DNA from 2 places in the Prosthecomicrobium sp. N25 genome. Region 2 is predicted to be linked to the other one. Evidence: predicted binding sites of a transcription regulator. Region 2 holds the regulator's gene; the other holds the start of a gene.

The links. Region 2 encodes PhoB, which activates phosphate uptake and scavenging genes when phosphate is short. Its sites were predicted from a motif close to TGTCATNNANCTGTCAT; they were not measured.
Region 1: phnC (phosphonate ABC transporter ATP-binding protein) is a predicted target of PhoB. The motif match lies at 3,605-3,621, and genes of this name have one in related genera.

What each region holds. Positions count from the first base shown of each region.
Region 1 is NZ_JBBCAT010000002.1:190,400-201,160, forward strand. It holds gene WBG79_RS15675 (ABC transporter ATP-binding protein) at 1-734, shown strand, start outside; gene WBG79_RS15680 (amidohydrolase family protein) at 731-2,053, shown strand; gene WBG79_RS15685 (DUF1045 domain-containing protein) at 2,226-2,921, opposite strand; gene WBG79_RS15690 (DapH/DapD/GlmU-related protein) at 2,918-3,556, opposite strand; gene phnC (phosphonate ABC transporter ATP-binding protein) at 3,717-4,511, shown strand; gene phnD (phosphonate ABC transporter substrate-binding protein) at 4,581-5,495, shown strand; gene phnE (phosphonate ABC transporter, permease protein PhnE) at 5,615-6,502, shown strand; gene phnE (phosphonate ABC transporter, permease protein PhnE) at 6,499-7,383, shown strand; gene phnG (phosphonate C-P lyase system protein PhnG) at 7,460-7,939, shown strand; gene phnH (phosphonate C-P lyase system protein PhnH) at 7,948-8,550, shown strand; gene WBG79_RS15725 (carbon-phosphorus lyase complex subunit PhnI) at 8,552-9,667, shown strand; gene WBG79_RS15730 (alpha-D-ribose 1-methylphosphonate 5-phosphate C-P-lyase PhnJ) at 9,664-10,560, shown strand; gene phnK (phosphonate C-P lyase system protein PhnK) at 10,553-10,761, shown strand, end outside.
Region 2 is NZ_JBBCAT010000001.1:2,968,922-2,979,682, forward strand. It holds gene WBG79_RS13490 (CHASE2 domain-containing protein) at 1-648, shown strand, start outside; gene dctP (TRAP transporter substrate-binding protein DctP) at 755-1,756, shown strand; gene WBG79_RS13500 (TRAP transporter small permease) at 1,852-2,349, shown strand; gene WBG79_RS13505 (TRAP transporter large permease) at 2,346-3,641, shown strand; gene WBG79_RS13510 (class II aldolase/adducin family protein) at 3,806-4,489, shown strand; gene WBG79_RS13515 (hypothetical protein) at 4,548-4,973, opposite strand; gene phoB (phosphate regulon transcriptional regulator PhoB) at 5,055-5,753, opposite strand; gene phoU (phosphate signaling complex protein PhoU) at 5,776-6,489, opposite strand; gene pstB (phosphate ABC transporter ATP-binding protein PstB) at 6,507-7,304, opposite strand; gene pstA (phosphate ABC transporter permease PstA) at 7,345-8,904, opposite strand; gene pstC (phosphate ABC transporter permease subunit PstC) at 8,897-10,273, opposite strand; gene WBG79_RS13545 (PstS family phosphate ABC transporter substrate-binding protein) at 10,349-10,761, opposite strand, start outside.

The DNA of each region.
Region 1 (10,761 bases), on a different contig from region 2:
AGCGCGCCATGGCGATGCTGGAGCGGGTCGGGCTGTCCGGCTTCGCCGACCGGCTGCCGGCGGCCCTGTCGGGAGGGCAGAGGCAGCGCGTCGCCCTCGCCCGGGCGCTGGTCATCGAGCCGCCGCTCCTGATGTTCGACGAGCCGCTGTCCAACCTGGACGCCAAGCTCCGGATCGATATGCGGGTGGAGATCCGGCAGTTGCAGCGGGCCAACCGCACGACCTCGCTCTACGTGACCCACGACCAGGAGGAGGCCTTCTCGATCTCCGACCGGGTGGCGATCATGCACCAGGGACGCGTCATGCAATACGACCGGCCGGAGGTGCTGTATCGTCGCCCGAACGGCGCCTTCACGGCCCGGTTCGTCGGGTTCGAAAACCTCGTCCCGATGCGGGTGGTGGAGCGGAACGGTCCGGCGGTGACCGCCGAGGCGCAGGGCGGGGCCCGGCTGGCGCTCGACCAGGACGGGCTCGGGGCGATCCCGGACCGGTTCGTGCTCGCCGCGCGTGCGGATGGTCTGGCGGTGGCGCCTCCGGACGCGCCCGGGGGACTGCCGGCGCGGCTGGGGCTCAGGACCTATCTCGGCCGTGCCTACCAGTACCAGTGCGAGACGGAGGCCGGCCGGATCGTCGCCAACGGGCCGCTCGGGATGCCGCTGGAGCCGGGAGCGCCGGCGCGACTGGTGCCGGTTCCCGAGCAGTGCTGCATCCTGGCGGCGGAGCCCGGCCCATGAGCACCACCCTTCTCGTCAACGCGACCCTGCTGCCCTGCGACGATGCCATGTCGGTCGTGGAGGGCGGATGGGTGGAGGTGCGGGACGACGTCGTGCAGGGGCTGGGGGCCGGTCCGCCGCCCGACCGCCCGGGCGCCGCGGTGATGGATGTCGGCGGCGACATCGTCATGCCGGGGATGGTCAATCCCCATTGCCACATGGCGATGACGCTCTTCCGGGGGCTGGGGGAGGACGTCGACGACCGGCTCTTCCGCTATGTCCTGCCGCTCGAGCGCCGCCTCGTCACGCCCGAGATGGTGCGGGTCGGGACCCGGCTCGCCGTGCTGGAGCTGATCGAGGGCGGCGTCACGACGGTCGCGGACATGTACTACTTCGAGACCGAAGTCGGCCGGGTGGTGGACGAGGCCGGCCTCAGGGGCGTGGTCGGGCAGACGCTGGCCGACTTCGACCCGCCGGATCACCGGACGATGGACGAGGGGTTCGCGCTCGTGGAGGCGCTGGCGGCCGAGTTCGCTGGGCACCCGCGCGTCACCGCCTCGATCGCGCCGCATGCGCCCTACTCGACGGACGTGCCGGTGCTGGCGCGGGTCGCGGCCTGGGCGGAGGAGCATCCGGGCGTCCCGGTGCAGATCCATCTCGCCGAAATGGACAGCGAGATGGCGTGGTGCGCGGAGCGGCACGGGCTGCGGCCGGTGCAGCTGGTCCGCAAGGCCGGGCTCCTGCGGCGCGGCCTGATCTGCGCCCATTGCCTGCATGTCGACGCCCACGACATCGCCTGCATGGCGGAGGCCGGCGCGACGGTCGCCCACAATGCGCGCTCGAACGCCAAGGCGGGGCGGGGCATCGCGCCGGTGGAGGCGATGCGGCGGGCCGGCATCCCGGTCGGGATCGCGACGGACGGACCGATGAGCGGCAACACGCTCGATCTTCTCGCCCAGTTCGGCCCCGTGACCATGCTCCAGAAGCTCGCGGGCCACAGCCGTAAGCCGATGCCCTGCGTCGAGGTGGTCCGGATGGCGACCCGGGAGGGGGCGCGCGTCCTGGGTCTGGAGGCGCGGATCGGTTCGCTGGAGCCCGGCAAGCAGGCGGACCTCGTCCGCATCGACCTCTCGTCCGCGAGGGTCCAGCCCGTCTACGACGTCTACGCGACCCTGGTCTACGCCTCGCTCGCCAGCGACGTGCGCGACGTGATGGTCGCCGGCCGCTGGCTCATGCGCGACCGCACCGTGCTGACGCTCGAGCGCAAGAAGGTGCTGCGCGACGCCGGCCAGATCGCAGCCGCGTTCCGGGCCGAGATGACGCGCATCGACGCGGGGTGACCGGCTCGGCGATGATGCGGGGAAGACTCTGTGGGGATGGGAAGTGGTGTCCCGGAAGAGAATCTAATAGGTTTCGTAATCAACCTTATGTCGGTTCATTGCTCCATGAGTGGTAACACCATCAGAAGTACCAAGGGCGGTAAAGCCGGGCAGGCTCGTTTGGCGTATCATCTCATCTAACAGGAGCAAGGACACCAGCCTTTATCACGAACGGTTCGCCGTCGGATGGCTGGGAGAAGATCGCAATTCGGTCGATGGGCATTTCCGCTTCGCCGCAGGATCGCTGATGCAGGTCCGCCAAAGCCGCTGCAACCTCGTCGACCCGCGACCCGATCGCGCCCGTCAAGGTCATATGGAAGCGGAATTCTTCTCGGACGTAGGGGTAGCCGAACCGCAGGAGATAGTCTCGCTGTCGACCCGTGAGCCGGTCCGGCCGTCGGCGAGCGATCTCGTCGGCCGTCAGAGGCGCCCGGAGCGGCTCGAAGGCGTCGACCGCTGCATCGGCGAGACCGGCGAGCGCGGGGTTCGGGCTGGCAGGAACGAGAGCCACGAAATCGCCGATCGGCCGCACGACCAATTGGACGGACGGCACAGGCCCGAGGCCTGCCGACCAGATCCGGAAGCGGTCGAGCAAGTCCTGCTCGGTCACCCCCTCCCGCAGACGGAAGGGTGCCTTGAGGGTGGCGTGGAAGCCGTAGCGCCGGGGGTCAGCCGTTGCGGCCCGCCAGGCCGCCGGCTCCCAACTCGCCGGGACGATCGGAACGACCTCCCGGGCGGCCGCGGCGTCGTAGCCGATGATCGCCGATCCGAAGTGCCAGAGCGCGCTTTCGGGAGGGGGTGCGAAGTAGATGGCGTAGCGGGCCGTCATGCGGCGGTCTCGCGGGAATGTGCCTCGAATTTCTCCAGGAACGCCTCGATGCCGAGCTGGCGGAAGTCGGGGAGCGCCGCGCGAAGCGCCTCGTGGCTCCAGTCCCACCAGGCGAGTGCCTGGAGGCGTTCGGCGACGGGCTCCGGAAAGCGGCGCTTCACCGGACCGGCCGGCACGCCGGCCACGATGGTGTAGGGGGCGACGTCCCGGGTCACGACCGCTCCGGCCGCCACGACTGCGCCGGTCCCGATGGTTCGCCCCGGCAGGACGATCGCCCCGTGGCCGATCCAGACGTCGTGCCCGATCGTGACCGGAGAGGAGCGGCGCCAGTCGAAGAAGGCCGCCTCGTCGGGCTCGCCGGGAAAATACGCCGAGGCCCGGTAGGTGAAGTGCGCCTGCGTGGCCCGATGCATCGGATGGTTGCCCGGGTTGATCCGCGTCATCGCCGCGATCGAGCAGAACTTGCCGATCGCGGTGTAGATGACGTTGCTGTCGTTCACCAGGTAGGAATAGTCGCCGAGCGTCGATTCGACGAAGGCGGTCCGCTCGCCGATCTCCGTGTAGCGCCCGAGCCCCGAGTCGCGCACGGTCGCGGTCGGGTGGATCAGCGGCTCGGGTCCGAGCACCTTGGCCATGGCATGCCTCCGGCTGTCACGTCGAGGGTGCCTTGCTGCCGCGCTACCGTGAAGGTTGGATGACGGTTTCGGGCGCCCCCGGGCCGTCCGGCCTTGTCATGAGACCGTTGCACGAGGCCGCTAGGAGGTCGTTCCGGTTCGAACGGATCGGGACTGCCCCATGCTCGTCATCGAAGGCCTGACGCGACGCTTCGGCACCAAGGCGGCGGTGGACGACGTGAGCCTGTCGATCGCGCCCGGATCCTTCGTGGGCGTGATCGGGCGCTCCGGGGCCGGCAAGTCGACGCTCCTGCGCCTCGTCAACCGGCTCAACGACCCGAGCGGCGGGCGCATCCTCTTCGAGGGCCGCGACGTGACCACCCTCAAGGGCGCCGCCCTCCGCGCCTGGCGGGCCGACTGCGCCATGATCTTCCAGCAGTTCAATCTGGTCGGCCGCCTCGACGTGCTCACCAATGTCCTGATGGGCCGGCTCAACAAGGTGTCGACCCTCTCCTCCGTGCTGCGGCTCTGGAGCGACGACGACAAGGCCGTCGCGCTCGCCGCCCTGGAGAGCTTCGACATGGGCTCCTTCACCCACCAGCGCGCCGAGAGCCTCTCGGGCGGCCAACAGCAGCGCGTCGCCATCGCGCGGGCCCTCGTCCAGGAGCCGAGGATCCTGCTCGCGGACGAGCCGATCGCCTCCCTCGACCCGCGCAACACCAAGCTCGTCATGGACGCGCTGCAGCGGGTGAACAAGGAGTTCGGCATCACCGTGCTGTGCAACCTCCATTCGCTCGACCTCGCCCGTGCCTATTGCGACCGCCTGGTCGGCATGGCGTCCGGCAGGGTCGTGTTCGACGGTCGCGCCTTCGACCTGACCGACGAGGTCGCCCGCGAACTCTACGGCCTCGAGGCCGGCGACGTCCTCGACGAGACCGAGGCAGCCGGCGCCCAGCGCGCCAAGGCCTACGCCTGACGAAACCGGCCGACGGGCCGGGGCGCCTCCCGGCCGGGCCGAATCCTAAAGACCAGGGAGCCAAGACCCATGATCACCCGTCGCGCCCTCATCGGCACCGCCGCTGTCGGGCTCGCCCTCGCGCCGACCCCCGCCCTCGCGCAGGACTGGAAGGCGAAGTATCCGGAACTCGTCTTCGCCATCATTCCGTCCGAGAACGCCTCCGGGGTGACCGAGCGCTTCGGGCCCTTCGTCGACTACCTGTCGCGCCAACTCGGCACCAAGGTAACGCTCCGCATCGCGCAGGACTACGCGGCCATCATCGAGGGGCAGCGTGCCGGCCAGATCCACATCGCGAGCTATGGTCCGGCGTCCTTCGCGCGCGCCCTCATGACCGGCGCCAAGGTCGAGGCCTTTGCGATCGAGGTGAACCAGGGCGGCGTCAAGGGCTACCACTCCGTCTTCTACGTGAAGAAGGATAGCCCCTATCAGAAGATCGAGGACCTCAAGGGCAAGAATCTCGGCCTCGTCGATCCGAACTCGACCTCGGGCAACAACGTGCCGCGCTTCGCCCTCAACGGCATGAAGATCGATCCCGAGACCTACTTCGGCAAGGTCGTCTACACCGGCAGCCACGAGAACGCGCTGATCGCGCTGAACCAGGGCACCGTCGACGTCGCGGCCAACTGGTGGAACGCCGAGGACGACTCCAACCTGACCCGCATGGCCAACAAGGGCATGCTGAAGAAGGACGACTTCCGGATCATCTTCAAGTCCGAGCAGATCGTGAATTCGCCCGTCGCCTACCTGGGCGACCTGCCCGAGGACCTGAAGAAAGGCATCCGCGAGGCCTTCTTCAACGCCGCGAAGAACGACAAGGCTGCCTTCGAGAGGCTGTCGGACGGCAAGAACGAGCCCTACCAGCCGGTCGACAACAAGGCCTACGCGCCGATCATCGAGCTCAACAAGTTCGTCGACGAGCTTCGCAAGAAGAAGGCCTCGTAAGAGGGCTCGGGTCGCGCCGAAGGGCGCGTCCTCCTCTTCTGACCATTTCAGGCAAGCCATCGCCGACGGGGGTCGAGACGACCGCCGCCGGCGCCCTTCCCGGACGGACAGGCTCCATCATGGCCGCCTCGGCGCTTCCCAGTCTCGATCCCGCGCTGCGCGACCGGCTCCAGCGGAGCTACGCGGCCGCCACCCGCGAGCGGCGAACGAGAACCCTCATGGGCCTCGCCCTGCTCGCGGCCGCCATCCTGCTGGCCGGGTGGGTGGCCGAGGTCCAGCCGGCCAAGTTCTTCGCCAATGCCGGTCGCTTCACGAAATACCTCGGAGACATCGCCCCGACGCTCTCCCTTGCGACGCTTCCGGCCGACCTCGCCGAGTGGTTCTGGGGATGGAAGCACTGGCTGGCGCTCCTCGGAGACACCATCCTGATCGCCTACGTCGGTACGCTCGCCGGCGCTCTCGGCGCCTTCGTGCTGTCCTTCCTGGCCGCCGCGAACCTTGCCCGGTCGCGCTGGGCCTGCTTCGCGGTCCGGCGTCTGCTCGAGGTCTGCCGGACCGTCCCGGAACTCGTCTTCGCCCTGGTCTTCGTGGTCGCCTTCGGGCTCGGGCCGCTGCCCGGCGTACTCGCCATCGCGATCCACACCATGGGCGCGCTCGGCAAGCTCTTCGCCGAGGTGGTCGAGAACATCGACATGAAGCCCGTTGACGGCGTGGTCTCCACCGGCGCGACCTTCGTCCAGTCGGTCCGCTTCGCCGTGGTGCCGCAGGTGCTCTCCAATTTCGCCAGCTACGCCCTGCTCCGCTTCGAGATCAACGTGCGGGGGGCAGCCATCATGGGCTTCGTGGGTGCCGGCGGCATCGGCCAGGACCTGATCGAGGCGATCCGGAAATTCTACTACACCGACGTGAGCGCGATCCTGGTGATGATCATCGCGACGGTGATGATCATCGACTTCTCTACCGAGCGGCTGCGCCACGCCCTCCTGTCCGCGGAGGCCCGGCGATGAGCATGCCCGTCGCGAACGCCCTCCCGGCCGGCCCTTTCGCGGACCTCGACCGTGCCGCCCTGGCCGCCCGCCATCCCGACATCTTCCGTCCGACCCTCCGGATGCGCCTCGTCGTGGTCGGGATCCTCCTCGCGCTCGTCGCCCTCTTCGTCTTCGGCCTGTGGCGGCTCGAGTTCTCCGCGACCCGCATCCTCTCGGGCCTCGGCCAGCTCGGCACTTTCGCGGTCCTCATGCTGCCCCCGGATCCGGGTTCCTGGTCGCGCTTCTGGCTCTTTCTCCACGGCCTGGCCGAGACTCTGGCGATCGCCTTCCTGGGCACCCTGCTGGCGGCCACGCTCGCCCTGCCGTTCGGCTTCCTGGCGGCCCGCAACGTCGTCCCGAACTGGATCTTCCACTTCGGCCTGCGGCGCTTCCTCGATACGCTCCGGGGCGTCGACACGCTGATCTGGGCGCTCGTCTGGATCAACGTCGTCGGGCTCGGCCCCTTCGCCGGGGTCCTCGCCATCATGAGCTCGGACTTCGGCGCCTTCGGCAAGCTCTTCTCCGAGGCGATCGAGACGGCGGACCGCAAGCCCGTCGAGGGCGTCGTCTCGGCGGGCGGATCGCGCCTCCACGAAGTGCGGTTCGGCCTGCTGCCGCAGGTCCTGCCCGTCATCCTCAGCCAAGTCCTCTACTACTTCGAATCCAACACCCGATCGGCCACCATCATCGGCATCGTCGGGGCCGGCGGCATCGGGCTCCACCTCTCCGAGGCGATCCGCACGCTCGAATGGCAGCAAGTCTCCGCCCTCGTCCTGATGATCCTGGTCACGGTCTCCGCCCTCGACTGGCTGTCCACGCGGCTCCGCTTCGCGGTCATCGGACGCCGAGCCGCGCCCTGATCGCCGCGGCCCTTCCCGTCATCAGAGCTTCATCGAGACGCGCCAAGAGATCCCCGCGAACGGGAAAGGGAAGATCATGGATTCGAGTGAGCGGCGGGCAGATCCCGCCGGCCCCGAAAGCGCCGCCCGCCGCCGCGCCATGGCGGCCTTCGCGGCTGCGGGGATTGCCGAATTCGAAGCCTGCGACCTCGTCGCCCGCGCCGCCGAGACGGCTACCGACCTTCGTCCGCCGGAAGCCGGACTGGTCATGGTCCGGGGCCGGATCGGGGGCGACGGCGCCGCGTTCAACCTCGGCGAAGCGACCGTGGCGCGCGCCTCGGTGCGCCTGGCGCAGGGCCCCGTCGGGCACGCGTACCGGCTCGGACGGGACACACGCACGGCCCGGCTGGCGGCGGTCGCGGACGCGCTCTGGCAGGCTCCCGCCACCCGTGCCGGCATCGAGGCGTCGATCGTGCGCCCGGTGGAGGACCGGCTCGCGGCCGAGGCCGATCTGTCGTCCCGTCGCGCCGCGGCGACCCGGGTCGACTTCTTCACGCTCGTCCGCGGCGAGGATTGAGGGAAGCCATGAACGTCCCCGTCACGGCAGCCGGCTTCGATTCCCCCGTCCACGATGCCCAGGCCACCTTCCGATCCGCCATGCGCGCCCTCGCGGAGCCGGGCACGATCCGCACCGTCGAGCCGGCGCTGGTCGCCCCCGGTCCGGTCGGCCCGGCGGTCGCGGCCCTTCTCCTGGCGCTCGCCGACTTTGAGACGCCGGTCTGGCTCGACGCCGGTACGCTCGCCGCGCCGGGCCTCGCCGACTTCCTCCGCTTCCAGACCGGCGCCCCGGTCACCGCCGACCCGGGCCGCGCTTCCTTCGGGGTCGTCAGCGACCCGGCCGCCTTCGAGGGCCTTGACCGCTTCGCCCAGGGCACCCTCGAGTATCCGGACCGGTCGACGACCCTCATCGTCCAGGTCGCGTCTCTCGCGGCGGGCGGTCCGTTCCGGCTCTCCGGTCCCGGCATCCCCGGCGAGCGGCGGCTCGCGGTGGCGCCGGAGATTCCGGGCCTCGTCGAGAGCCTGTCGCGCAACCACGAGCGCTTCCCGCGCGGCGTCGACCTGATCCTTGCCGCCGGTGACCGGATCGTCGGACTGCCCCGGACCACCCGCGTCATGAGGGACCTCTGACATGTACGTCGCCGTCAAGGGTGGCGAGAAGGCCATCGCGCATGCCCATCGGCTGCTCGCGCACGAGCGCCGTGGCGACCCGTCCGTCCCTGAGATCTCTACGGAGCAGATCGCCGGCCAGCTCGCCCTGGCGGTCGATCGTGTCATGGCCGAGGGCTCGCTCTACGACCCGGAGATCGCCAGCCTGGCCGTCAAGCAGGCACGCGGCGACCTGATCGAGGCCATCTTCCTGGTTCGCGCCTACCGCACCACGCTGCCCCGCTTCGGCTATTCGGCGCCCGTGGACACCGGCCGCATGGCCGTCGTCCGGCGCGTCTCCGCCACCTACAAGGACTTGCCCGGCGGGCAGGTGCTGGGACCGACCTTCGACTACACCCACCGGCTGATCGACTTCGATCTCCACCAGGGCGGCATTCCGGACGCCCCGGCCGAGGCCGCCGTCCCGTTGGAGAGCGCGCCCCACGTCACGGCGCTCCTGGACGGGGAAGGCCTCATCGAGCCCAACCCGGCCCCGGTCCCCGGCCCCGACGGCGCGCCGGCGGAGCCGGGCGACCTGACCCGAGAGCCGCTCGCGTTTCCGGCCGGGCGCGACCTGCGGCTGCAGAACCTGGCCCGCGGCGACGAGGGTTTCGTGCTTTCGCTCGGCTATTCCACCCAGCGCGGCTACGGCCGGACCCACGCCTTCGCGGGAGAGATCCGCATCGGCGACGTGGAGGTCGAATTCTTCGCCGAGGAGCTCGGCTTCGCGGTCCCGCTCGGCCGGCTGCCCCTGACCGAATGCGAGATGGTCAACCAGTTCAAGGGCTCGGCCAGCGTGCCGCCCCAGTTCACGCGCGGCTACGGGCTCGTCTTCGGCCAGCTGGAGCGCAAGGCCATGTCGATGGCGCTCGTCGACCGGGCCCTGCGCGCCGCCGAACTCGGCGAGGAGGTCGGTGCCCCGGCCCAGGACGAGGAGTTCGTCCTCTCGCATTCCGACAACGTCCAGGCCACCGGCTTCGTCGAGCACCTGAAGCTGCCGCACTACGTCGACTTCCAGGCGGAACTGGGCCTGGTTCGGCGCATGCGGCGCGAGCATGCCGAGCGCGTCGCGGACGGCGCCAGGGAGGCCGCCGAATGACATCCGCCGCGACCTACAACTTCGCCTATCTCGACGAGCAGACGAAGCGGATGATCCGCCGTGCCATCCTGAAGGCGATCGCCATTCCGGGCTATCAGGTGCCCTTCGCGTCCCGCGAGATGCCGATGCCCTACGGGTGGGGCACCGGCGGCGTGCAGGTCACCGCCGCGATCCTCGGCCGGGACGACGTTCTCAAGGTCATCGACCAGGGCTCGGACGACACCACCAACGCGGTCTCGATCCGGGCCTTCTTCCAGAAGACCGCCCGCGTGGCGACCACCACCCGGACCGCGGAGGCGACGGTCGTCCAGACGCGCCACAGGATTCCCGAGGAGCCGCTCCGGACCGGTCAGATCCTCGTCTACCAGGTCCCCATTCCCGAGCCGCTCCGCTTCCTGGAGCCGCGCGAGACGGAGACTCGCAAGATGCACGCGCTCGCCGAGTACGGCCTCATGCACGTCAAGCTCTACGAGGACATCGCCCGTCACGGACATATCGCGACCACCTACGCCTACCCGGTCGTGGTCGCCGGGCGGTACCTGATGGATCCCTCGCCGACACCGAAATTCGACAATCCGAAGATGCATCTCTCGCCGGCCCTGCAGCTCTTCGGCGCGGGCCGCGAGAAGCGCATCTACGCCATACCGCCGCACACCCGCGTGGTGAGCCTCGACTTCGAGGACCACCCCTTCGAGGTCAACCGCTTCGACCGGCCCTGCGCGCTCTGCGGGGCCGACGGCGCCTACCTCGACGAGGTCCTCCTCGACGACCGCGGCGGCCGGATGTTCGTCTGCTCGGACACGGACTTCTGCGAAACCCGGCGCGCGGCCGGCCATCGCGGCGAACTCGCCCCGCCACGCGCCGCTGCCGAGGGGGGCTTTGCCCATGACTGAAGATCTGCCGCTCCTGTCCGCCCGCAGCCTCGGCAAGCGCTACGGTCACCGCGTCGGCTGCGAAGGGGTGACCTTCGACCTCTACCCCGGCGAGGTGCTCGCCGTGGTCGGCGAATCCGGCTCCGGCAAGTCGACCCTGCTCTCCGTGCTCTCCACGCGCCTGGAGCCGACCGCCGGCCGCGTCGAGTACCGCATGCGCGA
Region 2 (10,761 bases):
AACGCCTACCTGGACGGCCTCTGCGGGATCGCCATGGATGGCGGCGGGACGGTCGTGAAGCTCATCGGCGACGCCGTCCACGTGGTTTTCAACGCGCCCCTCGACCAGCCGGATCATGCGGACCGGGCGGTCGCCTGCGCGCTCGCCATGGACCGCTTCGCCCAGGCCTTCACGCGCGAGATGGCGGCCGGGAAGATCCGCTTCGGGGTGACGCGCATCGGCATCCACACGGGCCCGGCCGTGGTCGGCAACTTCGGCGGCGGACGACGGTTCGACTACTCGGCCTATGGCGACACCGTCAACGTCGCGGCGCGGCTGGAAGCCGCCAACAAGGTGCTCGGAACGCGCATCAGCGTCTCGGCCGCGACCGCGGAGGCGGCCGCCGCCCACCGCTTCCGGCCCTGCGGGTCGCTCCTCCTGAAGGGCAAGACCGTCGCCATCGACGCCTTCGAGCCGGTCGAGGACGGCCGCGACCCGACCGCCGACATGGTCCGCTTCCTGCGCGCCTTCGCGGCGCTCGCGTCGGGCGATCCGGGCGGCCGGGCGGACATGCTCGCCTACACGGCGAGTTTCCCGGACGATCCCATCGCCCGGCTCATGGCCCGACGCATCGAGGCCGGCGAGGACCCCCTGACGATCCGCGCCTGAAGCGCCATCCGCGAGGGCGTCCGGGCAAGGGGGCGCCTCTCGACGCCGCGGGACAACTGTGCTGAAACAACGTCCTCTACAAGAATCCGACAATGGGAGGACCGTCATGACCATCTCGATCGATCGCCGCCGCTTCGTGGCCGGCGTTTCCGCCGCCACCCTCGCCGCCCCGCTCGCGTTGGGCTCCGCGGCCGCCCAGGAAGGCGTCCTCCTGCGCCTCTCCTCCCCGGCGACCCCGACCGACCAGCGCGCCCTGGCGCTGATCGAGGTCTTCGGCCCGGCGGTCAAGGGTTTCGCGACCTTCCAGCCGCACTGGAACGCCACCCTGTTCAAGCAGGGCACCGAGCTCGAAGCCATCGCGCGCGGCAATCTCGAGATGTCGATCGCCTCCGCGCAGGAACTCGCCACGCTGATCCCGGCCTGGTCCATCTTCACGGCCGGCTACCTGCTGCGCGACGCCGAGCACCAGAAGAAGGTGTTCAACTCGGGCCTGATGGACGATCTCAAGAAGCAGACCGAGGACAAGCTCGGCGTGAAGCTCCTGACCGTCATGTATCTCGGCCGGCGGCAACTGAACCTCCGCACCGACAAGGAGATCCGCAAGCCCGAGGACCTCGCCGGCCTCAAGCTGCGCATGCCGAACTCGGAGGCCTGGCTGTTCCTCGGGCAGGCGCTCGGCGCCAACCCGCTGCCGCTCGCCTTCACGGAGATCTACACGGCGCTGCAGACAGGCGCGATCGACGGGCAGGACAACCCGCTGCCGACCAACCGTGACTCGAAATTCTTCGAAGTCACGAAGCAGATCGTGCTGACCAGCCACCTCGTCGACCAGAACTACCTGGCGATCTCCAAGAAGGTCTGGGACAAGCTCACGCCGGACCAGCAGAAGACCCTCCAGAAGGCCGCCGACGACGCGGCGGAGCTCGGCCGGCAGCGGCAGCTCAAGCTCGAGGAGGAGCTCGAGACCTTCTTCAAGGAGAAGGGCCTCAAGGTCTACGCGCCGGACGTCGACGCCTTCCGCACGCGCGTCCAGAAGGCCTATCTGGAGTCCAAGTTCGCCAAGGACTGGCCGGCCGGCCTCGTCGAGAAGATCAACGCGGTGCAGTGATCGCGACACCGGCTCGCCGCCGGTCCTGACCATCCCGGGGCGGCCGTCGCGTGCCGCCCCGCGGGCCTTCCCCTCCCTCCCTCCGGTCAGTCACCATGCGACCCATCACGAGATGGCTGCGTGCGCGGGCGGACGACGTCGCCGTCGCGCTGCTCGCCCTGATGTTCACGTCCTTCCTGGTGCAGATCATCTCGCGCTACGTCTTCAACGACCCGCTCGGCTGGACGTTGGAGGCCTGCCTGACGACGTGGCTCTGGCTCGTGTTCTGGGGCTCCGCCTTCGTCCTCGACGATCGGGACCACATCAAGTTCGACGTGCTCTACGTCTCGGTCAGTTCGGGGATGCGGCGGGCCTTCTCGATCGCCTCGGCGACCGCGATCGTGTTCGCCATGGCGGCGTCGTTCCCGGCGACCTGGGACTACATCACCTTCTACAAGATCAAGTCGAGCGCCATCATCGGCATCCGGCTCGACATCGTCTTCGGCATCTATGCGGTCTTCGCGATCGCCATCATCGTGCGCTACGGGGTCCGGGCCTGGCGGCTGATCCGGGGCGCACGCATGGAAGACCTCGACGGGGAACCGCGGTCATGAGTTTCCCGTTCGCGGTCGCCCTCGTCACCCTCTTCGGCCTCGCCGCCATCGGCGCGCCGATCTCCCTGGGCATGATCGTCTCCGCGGTCGCCTACCTGTTCGTGAAGGGGCAGGACCTCGGCCTCGCGGCCGAGCAGGTCATCCAGGGCATCTACGACAGCTTCGTGATCCTGGCGGTGCCGCTCTTCATCGTCGCCGCCAACATCATGAACGCCGGCACGATCAGCGAGCGCCTGCTCCAGTTCTGCGTTCTGCTGGTCGGTCGCGTCCGGGGCGGACTCGGTCACGTCAATGTGGTGACCAGCATCATCTTCTCGGGGATGTCGGGCTCGGCGATCGCCGACGCTGCCGGCATCGGCAAGCTGATCACCGAGATGATGGCCAAGGACGGCCGGTATCCCCGCGGCTATGCGGCCGCGCTGACGGCGGCCTCGGCGGTGATCGGCCCGATCATCCCGCCGTCCATCCCGATGGTGATGTACTCGCTCGTGTCCGATGCCTCGATCGGCTACATGTTCATCGGCGGCTTCCTGCCGGGTCTGCTGATCGGCCTCGTGCTGTCCGTCGTCAATCATTGGATCGCAGTGAAGCGCAACTTCGCGCTCGAGGAGCCCGTGCCCCTTTCGGAACTGCCGAGGACCACGTTCCGCGCCCTGCCGGCCCTGATGATGCCCGCCATCCTGCTCTACGGGATCTACGGTGGCGTCGCGACCCCGACCGAGGCCGCGGCCGTGGCAGCGGCCTATTCCCTGATCCTCGCCGGCATCTTCTACCGGGCGATCTCGCTCAGGGACCTCTACGGCGTCTTCCTGGAGAGCGCGAAGGGCTCCGCCTCGGTCGGCCTGCTGATCGGCGGCGCGCTCATCTTCAACTACATCGTGGCCAGCGAGAACATCCCCGGCCAGGTCTCCGAGTGGCTGAAGGACGTGCAGGTGTCGCCGCTCGTGTTCCTGATCGGCGTGAACGTCCTGCTCCTGGTGCTCGGCTGCTTCATCGACGCCTCGACCATCATCCTGGTCATCGTTCCCCTGTTCATACCCGCCTGCAACGCCCTCGGCATCGACCTCGTGCACTTCGGCGTCGTAGTCGTCATCAACACCATGATCGGGTTGATCACCCCGCCCTATGGCGTCCTCCTCTTCGTCACCAATGCGGTGACGGGCATCCCGCTCCGCGAGATGATCGACGAGATCTGGATCTTCATCGCCGTGCTCGTCGCCACGCTGGCGATCCTCATCCTCTTCCCCGAAAGCGTCCTCTGGCTTCCGCGCCAGTTCGGCTACGTCGGTTAGCGCCGGGCGGGCGCGTCCGGAGGCCGACCGCGGGGTCGCGCGTCGACTACGATGCGCCAAGACGAGACGCTCGATTCGCGTCACCCTGGCGAGGCCATTCACGGCCGGGCCGCCCCGCAGACCGGCCCTGCCGAAGCCTTCCCGAGCACCAGAAGGACGAGTCCATGAGCAAGGAAGAGAAGGCGCTCCGCCAGGCGATCATCGACAAGTGCCGCTGGATGAACGCCGCGGGCCTGAACCAGGGCACGGCCGGCAACATTTCGGCGCGATACGGCGACCGCATGCTGATCACCCCGAGTGCGACGCCCTACGACCTGTGCGAGCCGGAGATGATCGCCTCCATGCCGATCGACGGCGACTACGGCACCTGGGACGGCCCGCTGAAGCCGTCGACCGAGTGGCGCTTCCACCTCGACATCATGAAGGCGCGGCCCGAGGTCGGCGCGATCGTGCACACCCACTCGACCTTCGCCACCATCCTGGCGATCGCCCGCAAGCCGATCCCGTCCTGCCACTACATGATCGCGGCCTTCGGTGGCATGGACGTCCGCGTCGCCGACTACGCCACCTACGGCACGGCGGAGCTCTCGGCCAACGCCCTGAAGGCGCTCGAGGGCCGGACCGGCTGCCTGCTCGCCAACCACGGCATGATCGCCACGGGTGCCAGCCTCGACAAGGCGATGTGGCTCGCCGTCGAGCTCGAGACGATCGCCAAGCAGTACTACCACACGCTCCTGATCGGTGGCCCGGTGCTCCTGAACGAGGCCGAGATCGAGGACACCCGCAAGGGCTTCGCCACCTACGGGCACCAGGAGCCGAAGAAGAAGAAGCTCAAGACGGCCGGGTGAGCGGCGTGACCGGGCTGCCGCCGCGACGCGGAAGAGATCCTCGACCGCGCAAGGCTGCTCAATCCCGGACTTCCGTGAAGCCGCCGTCCGGGTGCACCACCCAGCGCCGGGATCCTGCGAAGACCCCGGCCACCTGCCCGGTCGACGCCACGGCCCGCAGCACGGCGAGCACGTCCGGCCGCTGCCAGGCGGTCGGGGTCGCCGGATCGGTTTCGGCGACGAGGCCCGCTCCGTCCGGCGGGACCACGAAGACCACCTTGCAGCGGTCCGGGCGGAGCGCGTCGGGCATCATGACGTGGGCCGCCTCCGGGGCCTTGAGCCAGAAGCATTCGAAGTCGCGGCAGCTCGTGGGCCGGGCCTCGTAGACCGTGCAGCCGCGCCCCTTGGCGCAGGACGGGCACCACGATCCCCGCGGCTTCTCCAGCTCGCGGATGCCCAGGACCTTGCAACAGAGCGTGCAAGTACCGCACTCGCGCCGCGCCATGTCCACCGTCTCCCGACCGGCCGTCCCTCCGCGGCCCTCCGGCTGGGTAGCAGATCGCGCGGCGAGCCGCCATCGCGACACTCACGCCGCCGCCGCGAAGCGCTCGTCGAAGGCGTAGCCCGCGCCGCGGACGGTGCGGATGGGGTCGCGCTCGCGGCCCCGGTTGATGGCCTTGCGCAGCCGGCCGACATGGACGTCGACCGTGCGCTCGTCCACATAGACGTCGCGGCCCCAGACCCCGTCGAGGAGCTGCTCGCGGGTGAAGACGCGGCCCGGCGTCGTCATCAGGAACTCGAGCAGGCGGAACTCGGTCGGGCCGAGGTGGATCTCGCGGTCGCCGCGGCGGACGCGGCGGGTCTCCTTGTCGAGCTCGATGTCGCCGGCGGCGAGGCGCGAGGAGACGAGCTCCGGCTTGGCGCGGCGCAGCATGGCCCGGATCCGCGCCATCAGCTCGGGCACCGAGAAGGGCTTCACCACGTAGTCGTCGGCACCGGTCGCGAGGCCGCGGATCCGCTCGGCCTCCTCGCCGCGGGCCGTCAGCATGATGATGGGCAGCCGCTCCGTCTCGGGCCGGGTCCGCAGGCGGCGGCAAAGCTCGATTCCCGACAGGCCGGGCAGCATCCAGTCGAGCAGGAGCAGGTCCGGGACGGCTTCCTTCAGCCGCAGATCGGCGTCGTCGCCCCGGGCGCAGGCGTCGACCTCGTGGCCCTCGGATTCCAGGTTGTAGCGGAGGAGAAGCGTCAGCGCCTCCTCGTCCTCCACGATCAGCACGCGCGCCATGGCGGGTCGGGTCTCCGGACAATCAATCGTCGGACAGGACATTGATGAGATGGGAGGTGTCGCCCTTCGGGCGGTCCTCGGCCAGCTGCTCGCCCGTCACCACGTAGTGCACCGTCTCGGCGATGTTGGTGGCGTGGTCGCCGATGCGCTCGATGTTCTTCGCGCAGAAGAGCAGGTGCGTGCAGATCGAGATGTTGCGCGGGTCCTCCATCATGTAGGTCAGGAGTTCCCGGAAGAGCGAGGTGTAGAGGGCGTCGATCTCGTCGTCACGGCCACGCACGCGCAGGGCCCGGGCGTCGTCGCGGGCCGTAAAGCTGTCGAGCACGTCCTTGAGCTGCTCCAGCGCGATCTCGGCGAGGTGCTCAACGCCGATGACCAGCTTCTTCGAGTTGAAGTTGCCGTTGATGGCGATGACGCGCTTGCCAATGTTCTTGGCGAGGTCGCCGACGCGTTCGAGGTCGTTGGAGATGCGCAGGGCGCCGACGATCTCGCGCAGGTCCATCGCCATCGGCTGGCGCTTGGCGATGATCAGGATCGCGCGTTCCTCGACGTCGCGCTGGAGACGGTCCAGGCGCGCATCGGTGGTGATGACCTTCTGGGCGAGTTCGGAGTCCATGCGGACGAGCGCCGTGATGGAGTCGGCGACGAGGCCTTCCGCGAGGCCCCCCATTTCGGCGATCGACCCGGAGAGCGCCTTCAGTTCCTGCTCGAAGGAGCGGACGATGTGTTCGGCCATGATTCCCCTCGCCTTCCTCAGCCGAAGCGGCCGGTGATGTAGTCCTGCGTGCGCCGGTCGGTCGGCTTGGTGAAGATCACGTCGGTCGGCCCCTCCTCGACCAGGCTGCCCAGATGGAAGAAGGCCGTCTTCTGCGACACGCGGGCGGCTTGCTGCATCGAGTGGGTGACAATGATGATGGTGAAGTTCGAGCGCAGCTCGTCGATCAGTTCCTCGATGCGCGCGGTGGCGATCGGGTCCAGCGCCGAGCAGGGTTCGTCCATCAGGATGACCTCGGGGCCGACCGCGATGGCGCGGGCGATGCAGAGGCGCTGCTGCTGGCCGCCCGAGAGGCTGGTTCCGGAATCACCGAGCCGGTCCTTGACCTCCTCGAACAGCCCGGCCTTCTGCAGGCTGGAGGACACGATGTCGTCCAGGTCCGCCTTCGAGCGGGCGAGGCCATGGATGCGCGGGCCGTAGGCGACGTTCTCGTAGATCGACTTCGGGAAGGGATTGGGCTTCTGGAAGACCATGCCGACCCGGGCCCGGAGTTGCACGACGTCGAGCTCGGGATCGTAGATGTCGGCGCCGTCGATCTCGATCCGGCCGTCGACCCGGGCGATCGGGATGGTGTCGTTCATCCGGTTGATGCAGCGCAGGAAGGTCGACTTGCCGCAGCCCGACGGCCCGATGAAGGCGGTGACGCTCTTCTCGGGGATGTCGATGGTGACGTCCTTCAGGGCATGCTTCTCACCATAGAAGACATTGACCCCACGGGCGCTGACCTTCGGCCGCTGCTCGACCGTGGTACCCGGCTTCTCGACCATGATGTCCATCATTCCTGCTCCCCCGGAGACTACGGGACGGCCGACCGGGTCACCAGCGGCGTTCGAACTTCTTTCTGAGCACGATGGCGAGCCCGTTCATGACGAACAGGAAGGCCAGCAGCACCAGGATCGCGGCGGCGGTCTTCGCCTGGAACGCCACCTCGGGCAGGTCGGACCAGAGGAAGATCTGCACCGGCAGCACGGTCGCTGCATCCGAGATGCTGTGCGGCACGTCGACGATGAAGGCGACCATGCCGATCATCAGGAGCGGCGCCGTCTCGCCGAGCGCATGGGCCATGCCGATGATCGTTCCGGTCAGAATGCCCGGCATGGCCAGCGGCAAGACGTGGTGGAAGATGGCCTGCTGCTTGGAGGCGCCCACCCCGAGCGCGGCCTCCCGGATCGAAGGCGGCACCGCCTTCAGGGCCGCCCGGCTCGCGATGATGATGGTCGGCAGGACCAGGAGCGCAAGGACCAGCCCACCGACGAGCGGGGCGGACCGCGGCAGGCCGAAGAAGTTCAGGAAGACCGCCAGGCCGAGAAGACCGAACACGATCGAGGGCACGGCCGCGAGATTGTTGATGTTGACCTCGATCAGCTCGGTCCACCGGTTCTTCGGCGCGAACTCCTCGAGGTAGATGGCGGCCCCGACGCCGAGCGGCAGGCAGATCACCAGGGTCACCAGCATGGTCATGGCCGAGCCGACGAGCGCGCCGAGGATGCCGGCCGATTCCGCCTCGCGGCTGTCGCCGGTGGTGAAGAATGACCAGTTGAATCCGGCCTCGACCAGCCCCTTGCCGCGCAAGAGTTCGAGCACCGCGATTTCTTTGTCGGTGATCTTGCGGACGCTCTCGCCGGCATCGATCTGAACGAGCTCCCAGGTTCTGGAGGCCGCCGACGCCGCTCCGGCGAGCGGCACGAGGACTTCGCCCTCGATCCGTTCGGGGGTGACCTTGCTCGCCTTGACGACGCCGCCGTCGACCCGGACGAGCGTGGAGCCCTGGAAGCCCGGTGCGGCAGGCGTGAACGATCCGGCCGGCCCTTGGAGCACGGCCGTGCCGCCGTCGACGGACAGAGTCAGCGCGGAAGTCCCCGCCGTCCGGCGCACGTTCGACGTGAAGCCCTTCAGGTAGAGATCGGCATCGTCGGAGACCAGCGCCGAGACCTTTACGGTCGTGCCGATGAGGGCCGGGTCGGCGCCGACCTTGCGGCGCAGGCCGTCCGCGGCACTGGACGACAGCATGCTGTTCAGGGTCTTACGGCCGGCGCGGTCGGAGAGCGCCGGCACCTGGGTGTAGAGCGCCTCACGCACGACCTTCGCGAAATCGCCCGCCTGCTTGAAGTCGTCCGGGTCGCGCCGGCCGCTCGGGTCGACGGTCTCGGCCGTCAGGGGGACGTCCAGGACCAGGGCGTGGGTCGTGAAGGCCGGAAGCGCCTTCAGAACGATGTCGGCCAGGAGAAGGACCAGGAACAGACCCGCGAAGGCGATCGCAACCACGCCGTAGGCCTTGAAGCGGGCCTCCGCGCGGTATCGGGCCTTGATCCGGGCGCGCGCCGCGTCGGAGGTGATGTCGACCGACCGGCCGGATGACAAGGAGAGATCAGTCATACTGTTCCCTGTACTTCTGGACGATCTTCAGCGCGATCACGTTGAGCGACAGCGTGAAAAAGAACAGGACGAAGCCGAGCGCGAAGGCGGAGAGCGTCTTGGCGCTGTCGAACTCCTGGTCGCCCACCAGAAGGGTCTTGATCTGCACGGTCACCGTCGTGACCGCCTCGAGCGGATTGAAGGTGAGGTTGGCAGCGAGGCCGGCGGCCATCACGACGATCATCGTCTCGCCGACCGCGCGGCTGATCGCCAGCATGATCGCCGACACGATCCCGGGCAGGGCCGCGGGCAGGACCACCTTGCGGATCGTCTCGGACCTGGTCGCGCCCATGGCGTAGGACCCGTCGCGCAGCGATTGCGGCACCGCATTGATGATGTCGTCGGAGAGAGACGAGACGAAGGGAATGATCATCACGCCCATGACGAGGCCGGCGGCCAGCGCCGACTCGGAGGCGACGTCGAGACCGAGGGAGACGCCGGCGCTGCGGATCATCGGCGCGACGGTCAGGGCCGCGAAGAAGCCGAAGACCACCGTCGGCACGCCGGCGAGGATCTCGAGGATCGGCTTGGCGGTGGCGCGGATCCGCGGCGAGGCGTACTCGGCCATGTAGATCGCGGAGAAGAGGCCGACCGGCACGGCGACACACATCGCGATCACCATGATCAGCGCCGTTCCGACGAACAGGGGGACGGCGCCGAAGGCCCCGGACTGGCCCACCTGGTCCGTACGGATCGCCGTCTGGGGCGACCACTGGAGCCCGAACAGGAAGTCGTACCAGGGATAGCGGGCGAAGAAGCGGAGGCTCTCGAACAGGACCGAGAAGACGATGCCGACCGTCGTCAGCACCGCGACCACCGAGCAGGCGATCATGATCCACAGGACCACGCGCTCGACGCGGTTACGGGCGCGGAAACGGACGTCGACCTGGTTCAGCGCCCACCAGAGGCCCACCCCGCCCAGCCCGAGCCCGACCGCCAGACGCGCCCAGTCGGAGACCGTGCTCCAAGACTTCATCGCGGCGGCCGCCGCGGCCACTTCCGGCCGCGCCTCGCCCGTGAAGGTTCCTGCATTGAGGTTGGCGATCTCGCGCAGGAGGGTGGCGCGGGCCAAGGGGTCTGACGGCTGCATGGCCGGTGGCAGGGAGCCGAGCGCGGCGGCCTCGATCAGTCCGGGCACGAGCGCGGACCAGAGCACCATGACGAGGATCATGGGGGCGGCGGCGGCGGCGACCACCCACCAGCCGTGATAGGAGGGAAGGGAGTGAAGCTTCGCGGTGCCGCCCGCCTGCAGGGAGAGCGCCCGCCCGCGCCCCATCACGAAGGAGGCCAGGACGAGCACGAGGAGCGCGGCCAAGTAAATCGTCGACATGCGGTCACCCCGCCCCCTCGGTTCGAGGGACGCCGGCCCGACCTGACGGTCGGGCCGGCCGGTTCAATCAGGCGATCAGAGGCCTTCCTTGCCGATGACCGCGAGTTCCTTGCCGACCTTGGTGGTCGCGGCGCGCTGGTCCTTCGGCAGCGGGATCAGGCCCTTGTCGGCCAGGTACCCGTCCTCGCCCATCGCCTTGTCGGACACGTACTCGGCCACGAACTCCTTGAGACCGGGGATCACGCCGACATGCTGCTTCTTGACGTAGACGAAGAGCGAGCGGGAGACCGGATACTTGCCCGACGCGATCGCCTCGAAGGTCGGCTGCTGGCCGGCGACCGTCGCGCCCTTGATCTTGGCGGTGTTCTCCTCGAGGAAGGAGTAGCCGAAGATGCCGAAGGCCTCCGGGTTGGAGTCGAGCTTCTGGACGATCAGGTTGTCGTTCTCGCCCGCGTCGACATAGGCGCCGTCCTCGCGGATCGACTTCC